Regions from separate parts of the Neptunomonas sp. XY-337 genome, predicted to be linked through region 2. Evidence: predicted binding sites of a transcription regulator. Region 2 holds the regulator's gene; each other region holds the start of a gene.

Region 1 (4,642 bases), on a different contig from region 2:
CTCCCTGATTGGCCACTCTGGCTGCGGCAAATCCACCGTGCTGAATATTATTGCAGGTCTTTACCAAGCCACGGAAGGTGGCTGTTTGCTCGACGGTAAAGAGGTGAACTCACCGGGGCCAGAGCGCGCTGTGGTGTTCCAAAACCACTCATTGCTGCCTTGGCTGAATGCCTATGAGAACGTTGAGTTAGCGGTGAAGCAGGTCTTTGGTAAGCGGATGAATAAAGCGGAAATGCGCGACTGGATTGAGCATAACCTCGCATTGGTGCATATGGACCATGCGCTTGATAAACGGCCCGACGAAATATCGGGTGGGATGAAGCAGCGGGTTGGTATCGCCAGAGCATTGGCGATGCAGCCAACGGTGCTGCTGATGGACGAACCCTTTGGTGCACTGGATGCGCTAACACGTGCCCATCTGCAAGACTCGTTAATGGAGATTCAGGCTGACCTCAACAACACCGTTATTATGATCACCCACGATGTGGATGAAGCGGTCCTACTCTCAGATCGTATCGTCATGATGACTAACGGGCCTGCAGCAACGGTGGGCGAGATTCTTAATATCGATCTACCGAGACCGCGTGATCGCATCGCGCTGGCAGATAACCCCGAGTACAACCAATATCGTCATCAGGTACTGAAGTTCCTCTACGAGAAGCAGCGCTCCCCCGATGCGCAACAAAGCACTAAACCCGCGTCAGGTGCGGCGGTTACCCTTGCGCTGACACCAAATCAAACGAACGACGATACGGAGCAAGCGGCATAGTTTGCACCATCATGGCACCGATGGTGTGAAAGGGTGCAAAAACAGCCCTAGGTTGCTGTTTAGAACGGCCTTTTTGTTTTTTAAATATTTGAAAAATAACAACATTTAATATCTGGCACACCATCTGCTAAAGATCTGTGTAGTCGCAATATAAAAATAATAACAGCGCCTAAAACAACTAGAACGAACACAATAAAAATAAGAACTGAACACGGCTTTAGTTAGCCTCGGACATAACAATTAGGCAGCGATGAACAAAGGCGTTCGTCACCACAGGTTTAAATGCCTGTGGTGCGTGCGCCTTTTTTATTGGAAAGAGCAATGAAACAACGACTGATTATCATCGGTAATGGCATGGCGAGTGGACGCTTGCTGCAGCTACTACAAAAAGCCGCGCCTGAGCGCTTTGCCATTAGCGTATTTGGCGAGGAAGCGGGCGGTAGCTATAACCGTGTGCTGTTATCGCCGCTGCTGGGTAAAGAGTTGAGCCTCAGCGATATCATGACGCTCACGCCGTCATGGTACGACGCAGCAGGGATCGCCCTGTATCAGCAGGAGCGTATCGTCGCGATCGATACCCAAGCGCGCCATGTGGTTAGCGACCAGGGGCGCACACTTGAGTACGACCAGCTTGTTATCGCAACAGGTTCTCACCCGCTGGCGCTAAACGTGCCGGGTGAGCAGTTGGGCAACCTCTATCGGTTTCGTACTCTGGCTGATGTGGATGACCTACAGCAACATGCGCAGCACCAGGGTAAAGCGGTGGTTGTGGGAGGCGGCTTTTTAGGTTTGGAGGCGGCTGAGGGGCTGCGTCGGCTAGGTATGGACGTTACCTTGGTCCACCGCAGCCGATACCTGTTAAACCGGCAGCTAGACGCCCAGTCAGCCCAACTGCTGCAAGAGACACTCGAAGCCCGCGGTATCCGTTTTGCGTTGGAAGCGCAGGTTAGCGAGTTTGTCGGTGATGAGTGTGTAACGTCTGTGCAGTTGGACAACGGCTTATCGTTAGCTGCGGAGTTAGTGGTAACAGCGATTGGGATTCGGCCTAACTGTGAGGTTGCCGCGAGCACGGAGCTGACCGTTAAGCGCGGCATCGTAGTTGATCAGCAACTGCGTACCTCTGATGCCAATATCTATGCACTGGGCGAGTGCTGCCAATTTGGCGACCACACCTACGGGTTGGTTGCACCCATCTGGCAACAGGCGCAGGTACTTAGCCAAGTACTGCTGGGCCAGCCGGCTGCTTACCAAGAGCAGCCTGTTGCGACGCAATTAAAAATCAGTGGTGTGGAGCTGTTCTCTTGCGGGGATATCGCACCGCCTCACGCAGAATTTCTTGTCTATCACGACCAGACTCATCGGGAGTATCGCAAGCTGTGGCTGCGCGATGGTCGTCTAATCGGCGCTGTACTTTATGGCGATGTCCGCCATGGTCAGTGGTATTTCGAACAACTTAATGCACGCACGGATTTAAACCCATGCAAGCAGCACTTGCTGTTTGGCGAGGCGCTTTGCCGTGCGTCACTGCAACCGGAAGATAAGAGGGAAGCAGCTATGAATGAGCAACAGAAACACCGCATCGTTGTGGTTGGTAACGGCATGGTAGGGCAGCACTTTGTTGAGCAATTGGTTGCCACCGCGAGCGACCCTACTGAAGTTCACGTACTCTGCGAAGAGCCTTGTGCCGCGTATGACCGGGTGCACCTCTCTGAGTATTTTTCGGGTGCGAGTTACGATGATCTTTGCTTGGTTGAGCCGGGTTTTTATGATCAACCCGGTCTGCACCTTCATTTAGGCCAAGCGGCACAGCGTATTGATCGTGAGAACAAGGCCGTGGTCACCGCATCGGAAACCTTCCCTTACGATACATTAGTGTTAGCAACGGGTTCTTATCCCTTTGTGCCGCCTATTCCGGGCAATGACGGTGAGGCCTGCTTTGTTTATCGCACCTTGGAAGATCTCGATAACATACGGGCCAGCGCGAGCGATGCTCAGGTTGGGGTGGTTGTGGGCGGGGGCTTGCTGGGGTTGGAAGCTGCCAATGCGCTGAAGTCGTTGGGGTTAAAAGCTCACGTGGTGGAGTTTGCGCCACAATTGATGCCTGTGCAGCTAGATCGTGATGGTGGGCAGTTACTCAAGCAGAAGATCACTGAACTGGGCGTGGATGTCCACTGTGATAAAGCCACCGCAGAGATTATTGCGGGTGAACAGCACCGTTACCGGATGAATTTTGCCGATGGCTCCTATCTTGAAACCGACCTGATTCTTTTCTCAGCGGGTATACGACCGCAAGACACGTTGGCAAGAGAGAGTGACCTACGCGTGGGTGAGCGTGGCGGCATCACGGTGAATGATCAGTGCCAGACATCTGATCCATCGATCTATGCCGTAGGTGAGTGCGCGCTTTGGAATAACCAGATTTTTGGGCTAGTCGCGCCCGGCTACACAATGGCGAAGACTGCAGCCGCCGCGATTGCTGGCCAACCGGCAGCCTTTACTGGGGCTGATATGAGCACCAAGTTAAAGCTGTTGGGCGTTGATGTCGGCTCTATTGGCGATGCGCACGGGAGAACCCCTGGTAGCATCAGCTATCGCTACTGGGACGAAGATGCGGTGGTCTATGCACGTATTGTTGTATCGGAAGATCGCACTAAGTTACTCGGTGCAGTGCTGGTGGGGGATAACAGCCGTTATGACACCCTCTTGCAATATGCGCTGAACGGCTTGGCGCTGCCTGAGCAACCACAGAGCTTAATCTTGCCCTCGGTTGAAGGCTCTGAGCCGGTGCTGGGTGCTGACGCTCTGCCAGATAACGCGACGATCTGCTCCTGCCTTAACGTCACCAAAGGCCAGATTTGTGGGGCGGTGTCTGAGGGCGCTCTCAACGTGGCAGATGTAAAAGCCGCTACGAAAGCGGCGACCGGCTGTGGTGGCTGTGCTGCGATGCTGAAAAACGTTGTCGATGCCGAGCTCACCAAACAGGGTATAGAGGTGAGCAATGACCTTTGCGAGCACTTCGCACATACCCGCGAGGATCTATACAACATTGTCCGAGTCGAAGGTATTCGCAGCTTTCAAGATCTGATTAGCCGCCATGGTCAGGGGCTCGGTTGCGATATTTGTAAGCCGGTTGCGGCCTCGATTTTAGCATCGTGTTGGAATGATCATATTCAAGAGACGCCGCTTGTGAGCTTGCAAGATACCAATGATACCTTCATGGCTAACATGCAAAAAAACGGTACCTATTCCGTTGTTCCGCGGATCGCGGGTGGAGAAATTACCCCAGATAAACTGATTTTGCTGGGTGAAGTTGCCAAAAAATATAACCTCTACACCAAAATTACGGGCGGCCAACGCGTGGATCTATTTGGTGCTCAGCTACACGAGCTACCGTTGATCTGGGAGGCGTTGATCGAGGCTGGATTTGAAACCGGCCATGCCTATGGTAAGTCTTTGCGTACCGTCAAATCCTGTGTCGGCAGTACGTGGTGCCGTTACGGTGTCAACGATAGTGCGGCCATGGCGATCTATCTTGAGAACCGCTACAAAGGGTTACGTGCGCCCCATAAAATCAAGATGGCGGTATCGGGCTGTACACGCGAATGCGCGGAGGCTCAGAGCAAAGATATCGGCGTTATCGCCACTGAACACGGTTGGAATCTATATGTGTGCGGCAACGGCGGTATGAAGCCCCGTCATGCCGACCTGTTTGCCACCGACTTGGATGACCAGACGCTCATCGCCTACATCGACCGTTTACTGATGTTCTACATCAAAACGGCTGATCGCCTGCAACGAACCTCGGTGTGGATGGATAACTTAGAGGGTGGCTTAACCTATCTGCAAGGCGTGGTGATTGACGATCGCTTAGGT
Region 2 (4,642 bases):
CGCTAAGTCGCTTGGCATAACCTACCTCTATCAAGGCAGAGAAGACAAGTTAGTGGCGCTTGAAAGCCTGTGGCAAGAAACGAGCCATACTGCTCAGACGACAGCATACATTGGCGATGACTTACCCGATCTATCGGCCATTCGCGCAGCTGCGTTTGGTGTGACGGTGCCGAATGGGCATCACTTTGTTAAAGACCACGCTGACTGGTGCACAACACGTACCGGCGGCTTTGGCGCTGCACGCGAGTTTTGTGAAGCCATCCTAGAGGCACAGGGCAAACTCGATGCACTTTACGAGGAATTCCTTTAAGTGCTCAGCTCAACGCGTAACCGAATACAGCTGATTGCAGCCGTCGCGCTGCTAACTCCCCTCTTTCTCTACTGGGCATTTAGTGACTCAGACCAAAAGAGCGATCAAGCGGCGACCGTTGTTTCTTCCGGTGTGGACTATTTTATGCGTGACACCACGGCGCGCGAATTTGGCACCGACGGGCGGCTTGTTCAGCGGTTACACGCAACTTCTCTTGAGCACTACCCAAAGCAGCTGCAAGCCCAGCTGGCAAAGCCAGAGATCACGGTTTTCAAAGCGAATGCAAAGATTAGCGCCCAGAGCGAAAAGGGGACGTTATTCGATAACGAAGATAAGCTGCTGCTTGAAGAGGCCGTAACAGTAACGCATAATCCTGCGGACAACGACAGTACACAGCTAGATACCTCTCGCCTGACCTTACACCATAAGCGCGGTATCGCAGAGACCTCTGCGCCTGTCACCTTTCGCTCGGGCCAAAGCATTACTACAGCAACAGGCATGACTGTCGATTACAATACGCAAATTTCCGAGCTACATTCAAACGTAGAAGGTACATTTCATGTTGATAAAAAATAGCGTGGCACTTGTCATCATCGGTTTGCTGCTCACCCAGCAGAGCGTCGCGCTACCAACAGACCGTGATCAACCGATTCATATCAGTGCAGATAGCGCGCAAATGAATGAGCAGAGCGGCACCACAATCTACACAGGCAATGTGGTGATGAAGCAAGGTTCCATGGAGATTCACGCTGCCCGCGTTGAGCTGTTTCGCAAAGATGGGGACGTGAGTCGCATCGTTGCCACCGGAAAACCTGCTAACTTTCGTCAGCAGCCAACACAGGATAAGCCCATCACAGATGCCTTTGGCAACAGCATGGTTTACGAGATAGCGAAGCAAACCGTTACGATCAAAGGGCAAGCACGCGTGGAACAAGCACGTGACAACTTCACCGGCGAGCGGATTGTGTATCAGATGGATAAAGCTGTCGTAAACGCCTATGGCGGCAGCGGTAAGGTTCAGATGGTGATTCAGCCCAAAGGAAAGCAGTAGCGGATGACTAAACAACTCGAAGCGCTGCATCTTGCCAAATCATATAAAAAGCGCCGTGTCGTTATCGATGTATCACTCAACGTAGCAAGCGGCGAAATCGTGGGCTTACTGGGCCCCAACGGGGCTGGTAAAACCACCTGTTTTTACATGATCGTGGGCTTAATTGGTGCCGATAACGGCGCTATTCGTATCGATAACGACGATGTCACAGCGATGCCCATGCACGAGCGCGCACGTCGCGGTGTCGGTTACCTCCCTCAAGAAGCGTCAATATTTCGCAAGCTTAGCGTTCACGACAACCTGATGGGCATTCTCGAGATGCGTCCTGAACTGTCAGCTGCGCAACGGCGTGAAAAGCTCGAGAGCCTTTTAGAAGAGTTCCATATAAGTCATCTGCGCGATAGCCTAGGGATGGCACTATCTGGTGGCGAACGTCGACGTGTCGAAATAGCCAGAGCGCTCGCCTCAGAGCCAAGTTTTATATTGCTAGACGAGCCCTTCGCTGGCGTCGACCCTATCTCTGTGAACGATATCAAGCAGACAATTAAACACCTGCAATCCAGAGGCATCGGCGTACTCATTACCGATCACAATGTACGAGAAACATTGGATATCTGCGAAAAGGCCTATATTGTTAGTGAAGGAGTGATTCTTGCTCACGGTTCACCGCAAGACATTCTCGCCAACGAACAGGTAAAAGCTGCTTACCTTGGGGATACCTTTAGACTCTAAGTGACGATCTTGCTGTTTCGGAGTAGTTCTACAAAATTATGAAGCAATCTTTACAGCTTAAAATGGGGCAACATCTCACGATGACCCCCCAGTTGCAGCAAGCGATCAAACTGCTACAACTATCAACCCTGGACCTACAGCACGAAATCCAAGAAGCATTGGAGAGTAATCCGATGCTAGAAACAGGCGAAGAAAGCGACGCCTCAGCGGCAGAAACAGAATCTAAAGAGCTCACCACCCCCAGTGAAGATGCGACCACTCAAGCAACAGCAGAAGCTAGCGCCAAGAGTGAAGACGCTGAACCTGCCTTTGAGGAGGAGTGGAGCAACGATATTCCTGAGGAGCTGGCCACCGATTCATCGTGGGACGACACTTATCAAATAAGCAGCGGTTCCAGCAGCGCGGCTAGTCGTGACGATGATTTCATGGAGTCTAACGACACCTCCGAAGAGACGTTACAAGATCATTTGGAATGGCAACTCAACCTGACACCAATGAGCCAAACGGATGTCGCGATTGCCGAAGTCATCATTGATGGTATCGATAGCGCTGGTTATCTGCGCGTCTCCACCGAAGATATTTTAGAGCATCTACAAAAAGCGCAACCCGAGCAATTTGCGGAAAGTGAACTCGATGAAGTTGAGGCAGTACTCAAACGCATTCAACAGTTTGATCCTCCCGGTGTTGCAGCAAGGGATTTGGGCGAGTGCCTTGCCATTCAATTGGAGCAATTACCAGAAAAGCCGCCTCTTTTGGCTCAAGCACTAACGCTATGCCGCCAGTATATACACCTACTGGGGACGCATGATTATCGCCAGTTAATGCGTCGTTTGCGCTTGAAAGAGCCACAATTACAAGCCGTAGTCACGCTTATTCAGTCACTCAACCCTCAGCCGGGGGCTTATATCTCCAATACTGCCGCTGAATACGTGATACCCGACGTCTTTGTGGAAAAAGTAAAAGGTGAGTGGACGGTACGGCTCAATAACGATGCCTCGCCGACACTGAAAATCAACACCGAGTACGCAAGCCTTATCAAGCGCGCCGATAGCAGCGCCGATAACACGTATCTCAAGAATCATCTTCAGGAAGCACGTTGGTTTATTAAAAGCCTGCAAAGCCGCAATGAAACCATGCTAAAAGTCTCGCAGCAGATTGTTGAGCGGCAGCTGGACTTTTTCGAGCACGGCGAAGAGGCAATGAAGCCTATGGTGTTGCACGATATTGCCGAAGCGGTCGAGATGCACGAGTCAACCATCTCCCGAGTAACAACCCAAAAGTATATGCATACTCCACGGGGCATTTTTGAGTTGAAATACTTCTTCTCAAGCCACGTGAATACCAGTGACGGAGGTGCAGCCTCCTCTACAGCCATTCGTGCTGTCATCAAAAAGCTAATTGCAGCTGAAAACCCAGCCAAACCTCTAAGCGACAACAAGATTGCCAAACTTCTGGATGAAGAAGGTATTCAAGTAGCGCGCCGAACGATCGCAAAATATAGAGAAGCGATGGGAATCGCGCCTTCTAATGAGCGAAAGCGTTTGGTTTAATGAGTTCTGTTAACAGCACATCTGCTGTTGTGTAAAGGAGATAGCTATGCAAATTAACATTACAGGTCATCACGTAGAACTTACTGAAGCACTGTCTGAGTATGTTCATACAAAGTTTGAAAAATTGGAGCGCCATTTTGATAACATCACCAACGTACAGGTGACCCTGAGTGTCGATAAGCAGAGCCAAAAGGCCGAAGCGAATATGCACGTTGCTGGCGGTGAAATTTTTGCTGCGAATGAGCACGAAGATATGTATGCTGCGCTGGATGGTTTAACGGACAAACTTGACCGTCAAATCATTAAGCACAAAGAAAAAATGAAAAGTCACAAATAACGAATAGATCTGCCTAACATGTCAATTTTATCCCTGCTGTCATCTGATCGAGTCTTTAACAACTTAGAGGGTGGCAGCAAAAAAAGGACGCTTGAGATTATCAGCGAGCATCTCGCCCAATCGCACAGCGACCTAGCTGAAGAAGCAGTATTTTCAGGATTAATTAACAGGGAAAGGTTAGGCAGTACCGGCATCGGCGATGGGGTAGCGATACCCCACTGCCGTTTCCCCGGTCTGCAAGAAGCCGTCGGTGTGTTCGTCCGCTTAGCAACTCCGGTGGACTTTGATGCGATTGACAACCGCCCAGTGGACCTGATGTTTTTTTTGTTGGTTCCCGAGGATGCGTGTGATCAGCACCTTGCCACCCTTGGCGCACTCGCCGAAGCGTTCAGCAAAGAGGATAATCGTAACAAAATGCGCAGCGCCGCAAGCGATTCGGAATTGATGCAGATTTTGGAGTCCACCTTCAACTAATTGAGCAAAGACCATGAAACTGGTAATCATCAGTGGCCGCTCAGGCTCAGGAAAAAGTACCGCATTACAGGCACTAGAAGATGTTGGTTTTTATTGCATTGACAACCTTCCAGCCAAGTTACTCCCGGAACTGATCTCTCACATCACTGATGATGATGCTCAACTCAAGCGGGTTGCCGTCTGTATCG
Region 3 (4,642 bases), on a different contig from region 2:
GAGAGCCCCTTATTGTCGTTGAAGGGACATCTGTGGCAGAGACCACCAAGATGATGCGCGAGAAACATGTTGACTGTGTCTTGGTAAAGCGTGGTTCGCGCTACGGAATGGTGACAGGTACAGACCTGTTGGATGCTGTGGTAATCAACTCACTGCCTCTAGATGCTGATGTGGCTGAGATTGCCTCGTACCGTTTGATATCGATCGATCCGGATGATTACCTGTTTAACGCTCTGATCATGATGACGCAGCAGAAAATCGAGCGAATCGTGGTTATTAAGAGTCAAGAGTTGGTCGGTATTGTCGAGTTGACAGATGTGTTGAGTTTCTTCTCCAGCCATTCACATGTCATTGGCCTGCGTATTGAGCGAGCTAAGTCTGTTGAGGGGTTGCATCAGGCGGCGCAAGGTTTAAACAAGCTGATCAAGTCGCTGGTGTCGCACGGTGTAAAAACGCGTTTTGCGATGGATCTGCTCGCAGCGATGAACGGTCGTATTATGGCCAAGCTATTTGATTTGATGGTGCCACCCGATATTCAGCCTCATGTGTGCTTGATCGTGATGGGGTCTGAGGGACGCGGTGAGCAGATCATGAAGACAGATCAGGACAACGCGCTTATCTATCGTGATGGCTTAGCTTGGCCAGAAATGCATGAAGTGATGCAGCGCTTCAGTAAGCAGCTTATAGAGTTTGGTTATCCGAAATGTCCGGGAGATATCATGGTATCAAATCCTGAATGGGTGAACTCATTGGGGGATTGGACGCAAAAACTTTCGGATTGGTCATCGAGCTGGGAAGAGCAGGACCAAATGAACCTTGCGATTGCTGTGGATGCTAAGCCTGTTGCAGGTAATCCAGCACTCTTTAAAGCGGGGCGTAACTGGTTCTTTAAGTCTTTAAAAAATAACGACCTGTTTTTCTCTCACTTCGCGAAAGTTGCATTGGACTTTGATACACCGCTGACTTTCTTCGGCAACCTAAAGGACAAAGGCCAATTGGATGTGAAGAAAGGTGGCATTTTTCCGATTGTCCATGGTGTAAGAACAATTGCGCTGGAACATCGTATATTGGCGACAAACACCTTTAAGCGTCTTGAAGCATTAGCGGAAGCAGGCGTTATCGAAGAGCGCCATGCGAAGGACTTAACCGAAGCTTTAGGCCTGTTCATCCAACTGCGTTTGCGCCAGCAAATTAAACGCGCTGATGAACAGGAAGCGGGTGTTGATCTAACGCCTAATACCCTCGACCTGCAATCATTGAATAAGATGGAGCGTGACCTTTTACGGGATGCGTTTCATATCGTTAAAGGCTTTAAGAAGCATCTTGAGTTGAAATACCACTTAGGGGGCAGGTAATGATAATTCCTCGCACAATAAGAAGAATGAAAGAGAAGTTAGAGCATAAGACTGGACCTTATGCTCATCTTTTCGAGCCGTATCAAGGGGATGAAGTGGTTTCTCTTGATTGTGAAACGACGGGCTTGGATGTAAAAAACGCCGATATTATTTCGATCGGCGCAGTACGGGTTAAAGGTAATAAAGTGCTTACGAGTGAGCGCTTGGATATCAAGTTGAAACCACCTAAAACGCTTACGGGTGAGTCAATTAAAGTCCATAAGATAAGAGCTCAAGACCTAGCCGACGGTATTGAGCTAGAGGAAGCGCTGAACCAGGTGCTGGACTTTGTAGGGAATCGGCCGATTCTGGGCTATTACGTTAACTATGATATCCGCATGCTGGATAAATTTATCCGCCCGCGCTACGGATTCGGTTTACCTTCCAAGGCAATCGAGCTATCTCATGTTTACCATGACATTATCAAGTGGCGCTCGGTTGGGGGCAATATTGATCTGCGTTTCGACACAATCTCGAAACACTTAGATATCCCCATGTTGGAGCGTCATACTGCATTAGGAGATGCGATTACGGTTGCGTTGATGTATGTGCGCTTGAAGTACGGAGATCCACCTGAGGTATCTTGTTAGTCGGTTTAGAAAGGCGAGCTTTTGGCTCGCTTTTTGCTTTCTATATAGGTGCGAAAGATAAAACGCCGCTCTTACCGCCATAATAATGACGATAAAGGTTTTTCTGACGCTTGTTTACAAAGCAAAGTTACTTATAATGCCAATAAACCGACGATTCTTGGGTTAGCTATGATCGAACGTGCTGATATCAATAGTGTTCTTATGCAGATGCGTGCAATGAAAGCAGATGCACAGCAAGGTGTTATGGATGTCAATAAATTGACTCCTAATATGGCGCCTCAGCCTGTAGAAAAGACGGAAGGGTTCGGCACGCTTTTAAAGACCGCGGTGGATAAGGTTCACGAAACGCAACAGACGGCATCGCGTATGGCGACTGCATATGAGCAGGGCGATCCTAGCGTTGAGCTTACACAGGTTATGGTTCAATTGCAGAAAGCATCGGTCTCTTTTGAGGCTATGACTCAGGTTCGCAACCGTTTGGTTACAGCGTACGAAGACATCATGAAAATGCCTGTATAAGGCTGATAAGAATTAAAAACAGCAGCTATGGATAACAATACTGTCACTGTTCAAACAGGGCCCGGAAGTTTAATGGAGGGCTTTAGCAAGCTCACTATTCTGCGCCAGTTTGGCTTGATGGTAGGATTGGCCGCCAGCATCGCGATCGGTTTTGCTGTTGTGCTCTGGTCTAAAGCTCCTGATTATCGTGTGCTTTTCTCCAATCTTGAGTTTGTCGATGCGAATGAAGTCATCGAACAGCTCAAGCTCTATAACATTCCTTATAAATTTGAAGGTGATGCGCGTGCGGTCTTGGTGCCCGAAGCGTATGTTCATCAGGCCCGTTTAAAACTGGCATCCGAAGGTTTCACTGCTGATAAAACCGTGGGCTTTGAACTGCTCGACAAAGAGCAAAGCTTGGGTGTGAGTCAGTTTATGGAGAATGCCCGCTACCGGCGTGGGTTAGAGGGTGAGTTAGCGCGTACTATCTCTAGTATGGTTGCAGTACGTAGTGCTCGGGTACACCTTGCGATACCGAAGGAAACTGTTTTTGTCAGAGATCAGAAGCCGGCGAGTGCTTCAGTTTTTTTAGAGCTTTTCTCGGGACGTAAGCTTGAGCGTACACAGGTAGCTGCTATTGCTAGCCTCGTCGCATCTTCAATTCCAGCGCTGGATGTTAAAGACGTGACTGTCGTCAACCAGCGTGGTCATCTGCTTAACACGCGCGATGAAGATGAAGATGTGGTGCTGGCTGCCAAGCAGTTTGAGTATGCTCGTAAAGTCGAAGAGACGCTGTTAAACCGTGTAAACAGTATTTTGCTACCGGTTGTTGGGCAAGGGCGTTTCCGCGCTGAGGTCTCAGCGGATGTGGACTTCACCTCCGTTGAGCAAACCGATGAGTTGTATAACCCCGATCTGCCGGCGTTACGCAGTGAGCAAACTGTAGATGAGAACCGTGTTGGGGTTGCGGCTGCTCAGGGAATTCCCGGCGCACTATCGAACCAGCCGCCAGGTCCTACTGCCGTGCCTGAAGTTGCCGGTGAGGGTGCGGCGGCGCCTAACGCTCCTGTGCCCGGCAGCTCGAAAAAGCAAGCGACACGCAACTTTGAGTTAGACCGCTCTATCTCTTACACGAAACACCAGAGCGGTAAAGTTGAACGAATCACCGTCGCCGTGGTGGTTGATGATTTAGTGTCTGTGGATGCAGCATCTGGGGATTCTGTTAAAACTCCTTGGACTGAAAATGAGCTACAGCGCCTACGAATTCTCGTACAGGATGCCGTCGGTTATATGGCTGCGCGTGGCGATAGCGTTAACGTCATTAATTCTCCATTTGTTCCCGAGCAGCCGATCACAGATGAAGATGTACCAATCTGGATGGAGCCTTTCGTTTGGGATATTGCAAAGAAAGTGGGTGCTTTCTTGCTAGTGATTATCCTGATCTTCGCAGTATTGCGGCCTATTATGAAAAGCTTAGCTGCGGCGGGTGGAACGCCAGTCGATGGCGATGCTGATGGTTCTGGAGGGGTTGCTGCTGAACTAGAGGGTTTGGATAGCGGCGAGCTTGCCTCTGATAAGGTGACGTTTGGTACTGGCGGTGATGGCATGATGCCCACCCCGAATGAAAGCTTTGAATATCAGCTCAACGCTGTGCGCAGCATGATTGCTGAAGACCCAGCGCGTGTCGCGCAAGCGGTAAAACAGTGGATTGGTGACGATGAGCGATGAAGAGCTAACGGACATTGAAAAAGCTGCGATCTTGATGATCAGCTTAGGTGAAGAGGATGCAGCTGAAGTCCTTAAACACCTCGGGCCTAAAGAGGTCCAGCTTATCGGCGAAGCCATGACTCAGCTTGATAATGTCCCTCAATCGCGTGTCGAGGGTGTGGTGTCGGATTTTATGCACCTTGTCAGCGATCAAACTGGTATTGGTATCAATAACGATCGCTATATTCGCGCTATGTTGAACCAAGCGCTTGGTGAAGAGAAGGCGAAGACTTTGCTTGATCGAATCCTTGCAACCACCAACACCTCCGGCCTTGATACGATGCGCTGGATGGAGCCGCGTCAGATTGCAGAAACGATTCGCTTTGAGCACCCCCAGATCCAAGCTGTGGTGGTTTCTTATCTCGAGCCAGATCAGGCTGCCAGTGTATTGGC

What was found. The regulator sigma-54, encoded in region 2, starts transcription at its own class of promoters, with help from an activator protein. The targets are predictions, from matches to a motif close to TGGCACNNNNNTTGCTNT.
Region 1: the regulator sigma-54 is predicted to act here: its motif matches at 883-900, upstream of nirB (nitrite reductase large subunit NirB).
Region 3: the regulator sigma-54 is predicted to act here: its motif matches at 2,007-2,024, upstream of fliE (flagellar hook-basal body complex protein FliE).

What each region holds. Positions count from the first base shown of each region.
Region 1 is NZ_SPLL01000003.1:439,298-443,939, reverse strand. It holds gene E4L36_RS09210 (ABC transporter ATP-binding protein) at 1-769, shown strand, start outside; gene nirB (nitrite reductase large subunit NirB) at 1,091-4,642, shown strand, end outside.
Region 2 is NZ_SPLL01000002.1:175,193-179,834, reverse strand. It holds gene E4L36_RS04470 (HAD hydrolase family protein) at 1-310, shown strand, start outside; gene lptC (LPS export ABC transporter periplasmic protein LptC) at 311-886, shown strand; gene lptA (lipopolysaccharide transport periplasmic protein LptA) at 870-1,361, shown strand; gene lptB (LPS export ABC transporter ATP-binding protein) at 1,365-2,093, shown strand; gene E4L36_RS04450 (RNA polymerase factor sigma-54) at 2,132-3,643, shown strand; gene hpf (ribosome hibernation promoting factor) at 3,690-3,980, shown strand; gene ptsN (PTS IIA-like nitrogen regulatory protein PtsN) at 3,999-4,454, shown strand; gene rapZ (RNase adapter RapZ) at 4,468-4,642, shown strand, end outside.
Region 3 is NZ_SPLL01000003.1:296,120-300,761, reverse strand. It holds gene E4L36_RS08555 (DUF294 nucleotidyltransferase-like domain-containing protein) at 1-1,355, shown strand, start outside; gene E4L36_RS08550 (3'-5' exonuclease) at 1,355-1,984, shown strand; gene fliE (flagellar hook-basal body complex protein FliE) at 2,153-2,503, shown strand; gene fliF (flagellar basal-body MS-ring/collar protein FliF) at 2,531-4,210, shown strand; gene fliG (flagellar motor switch protein FliG) at 4,200-4,642, shown strand, end outside.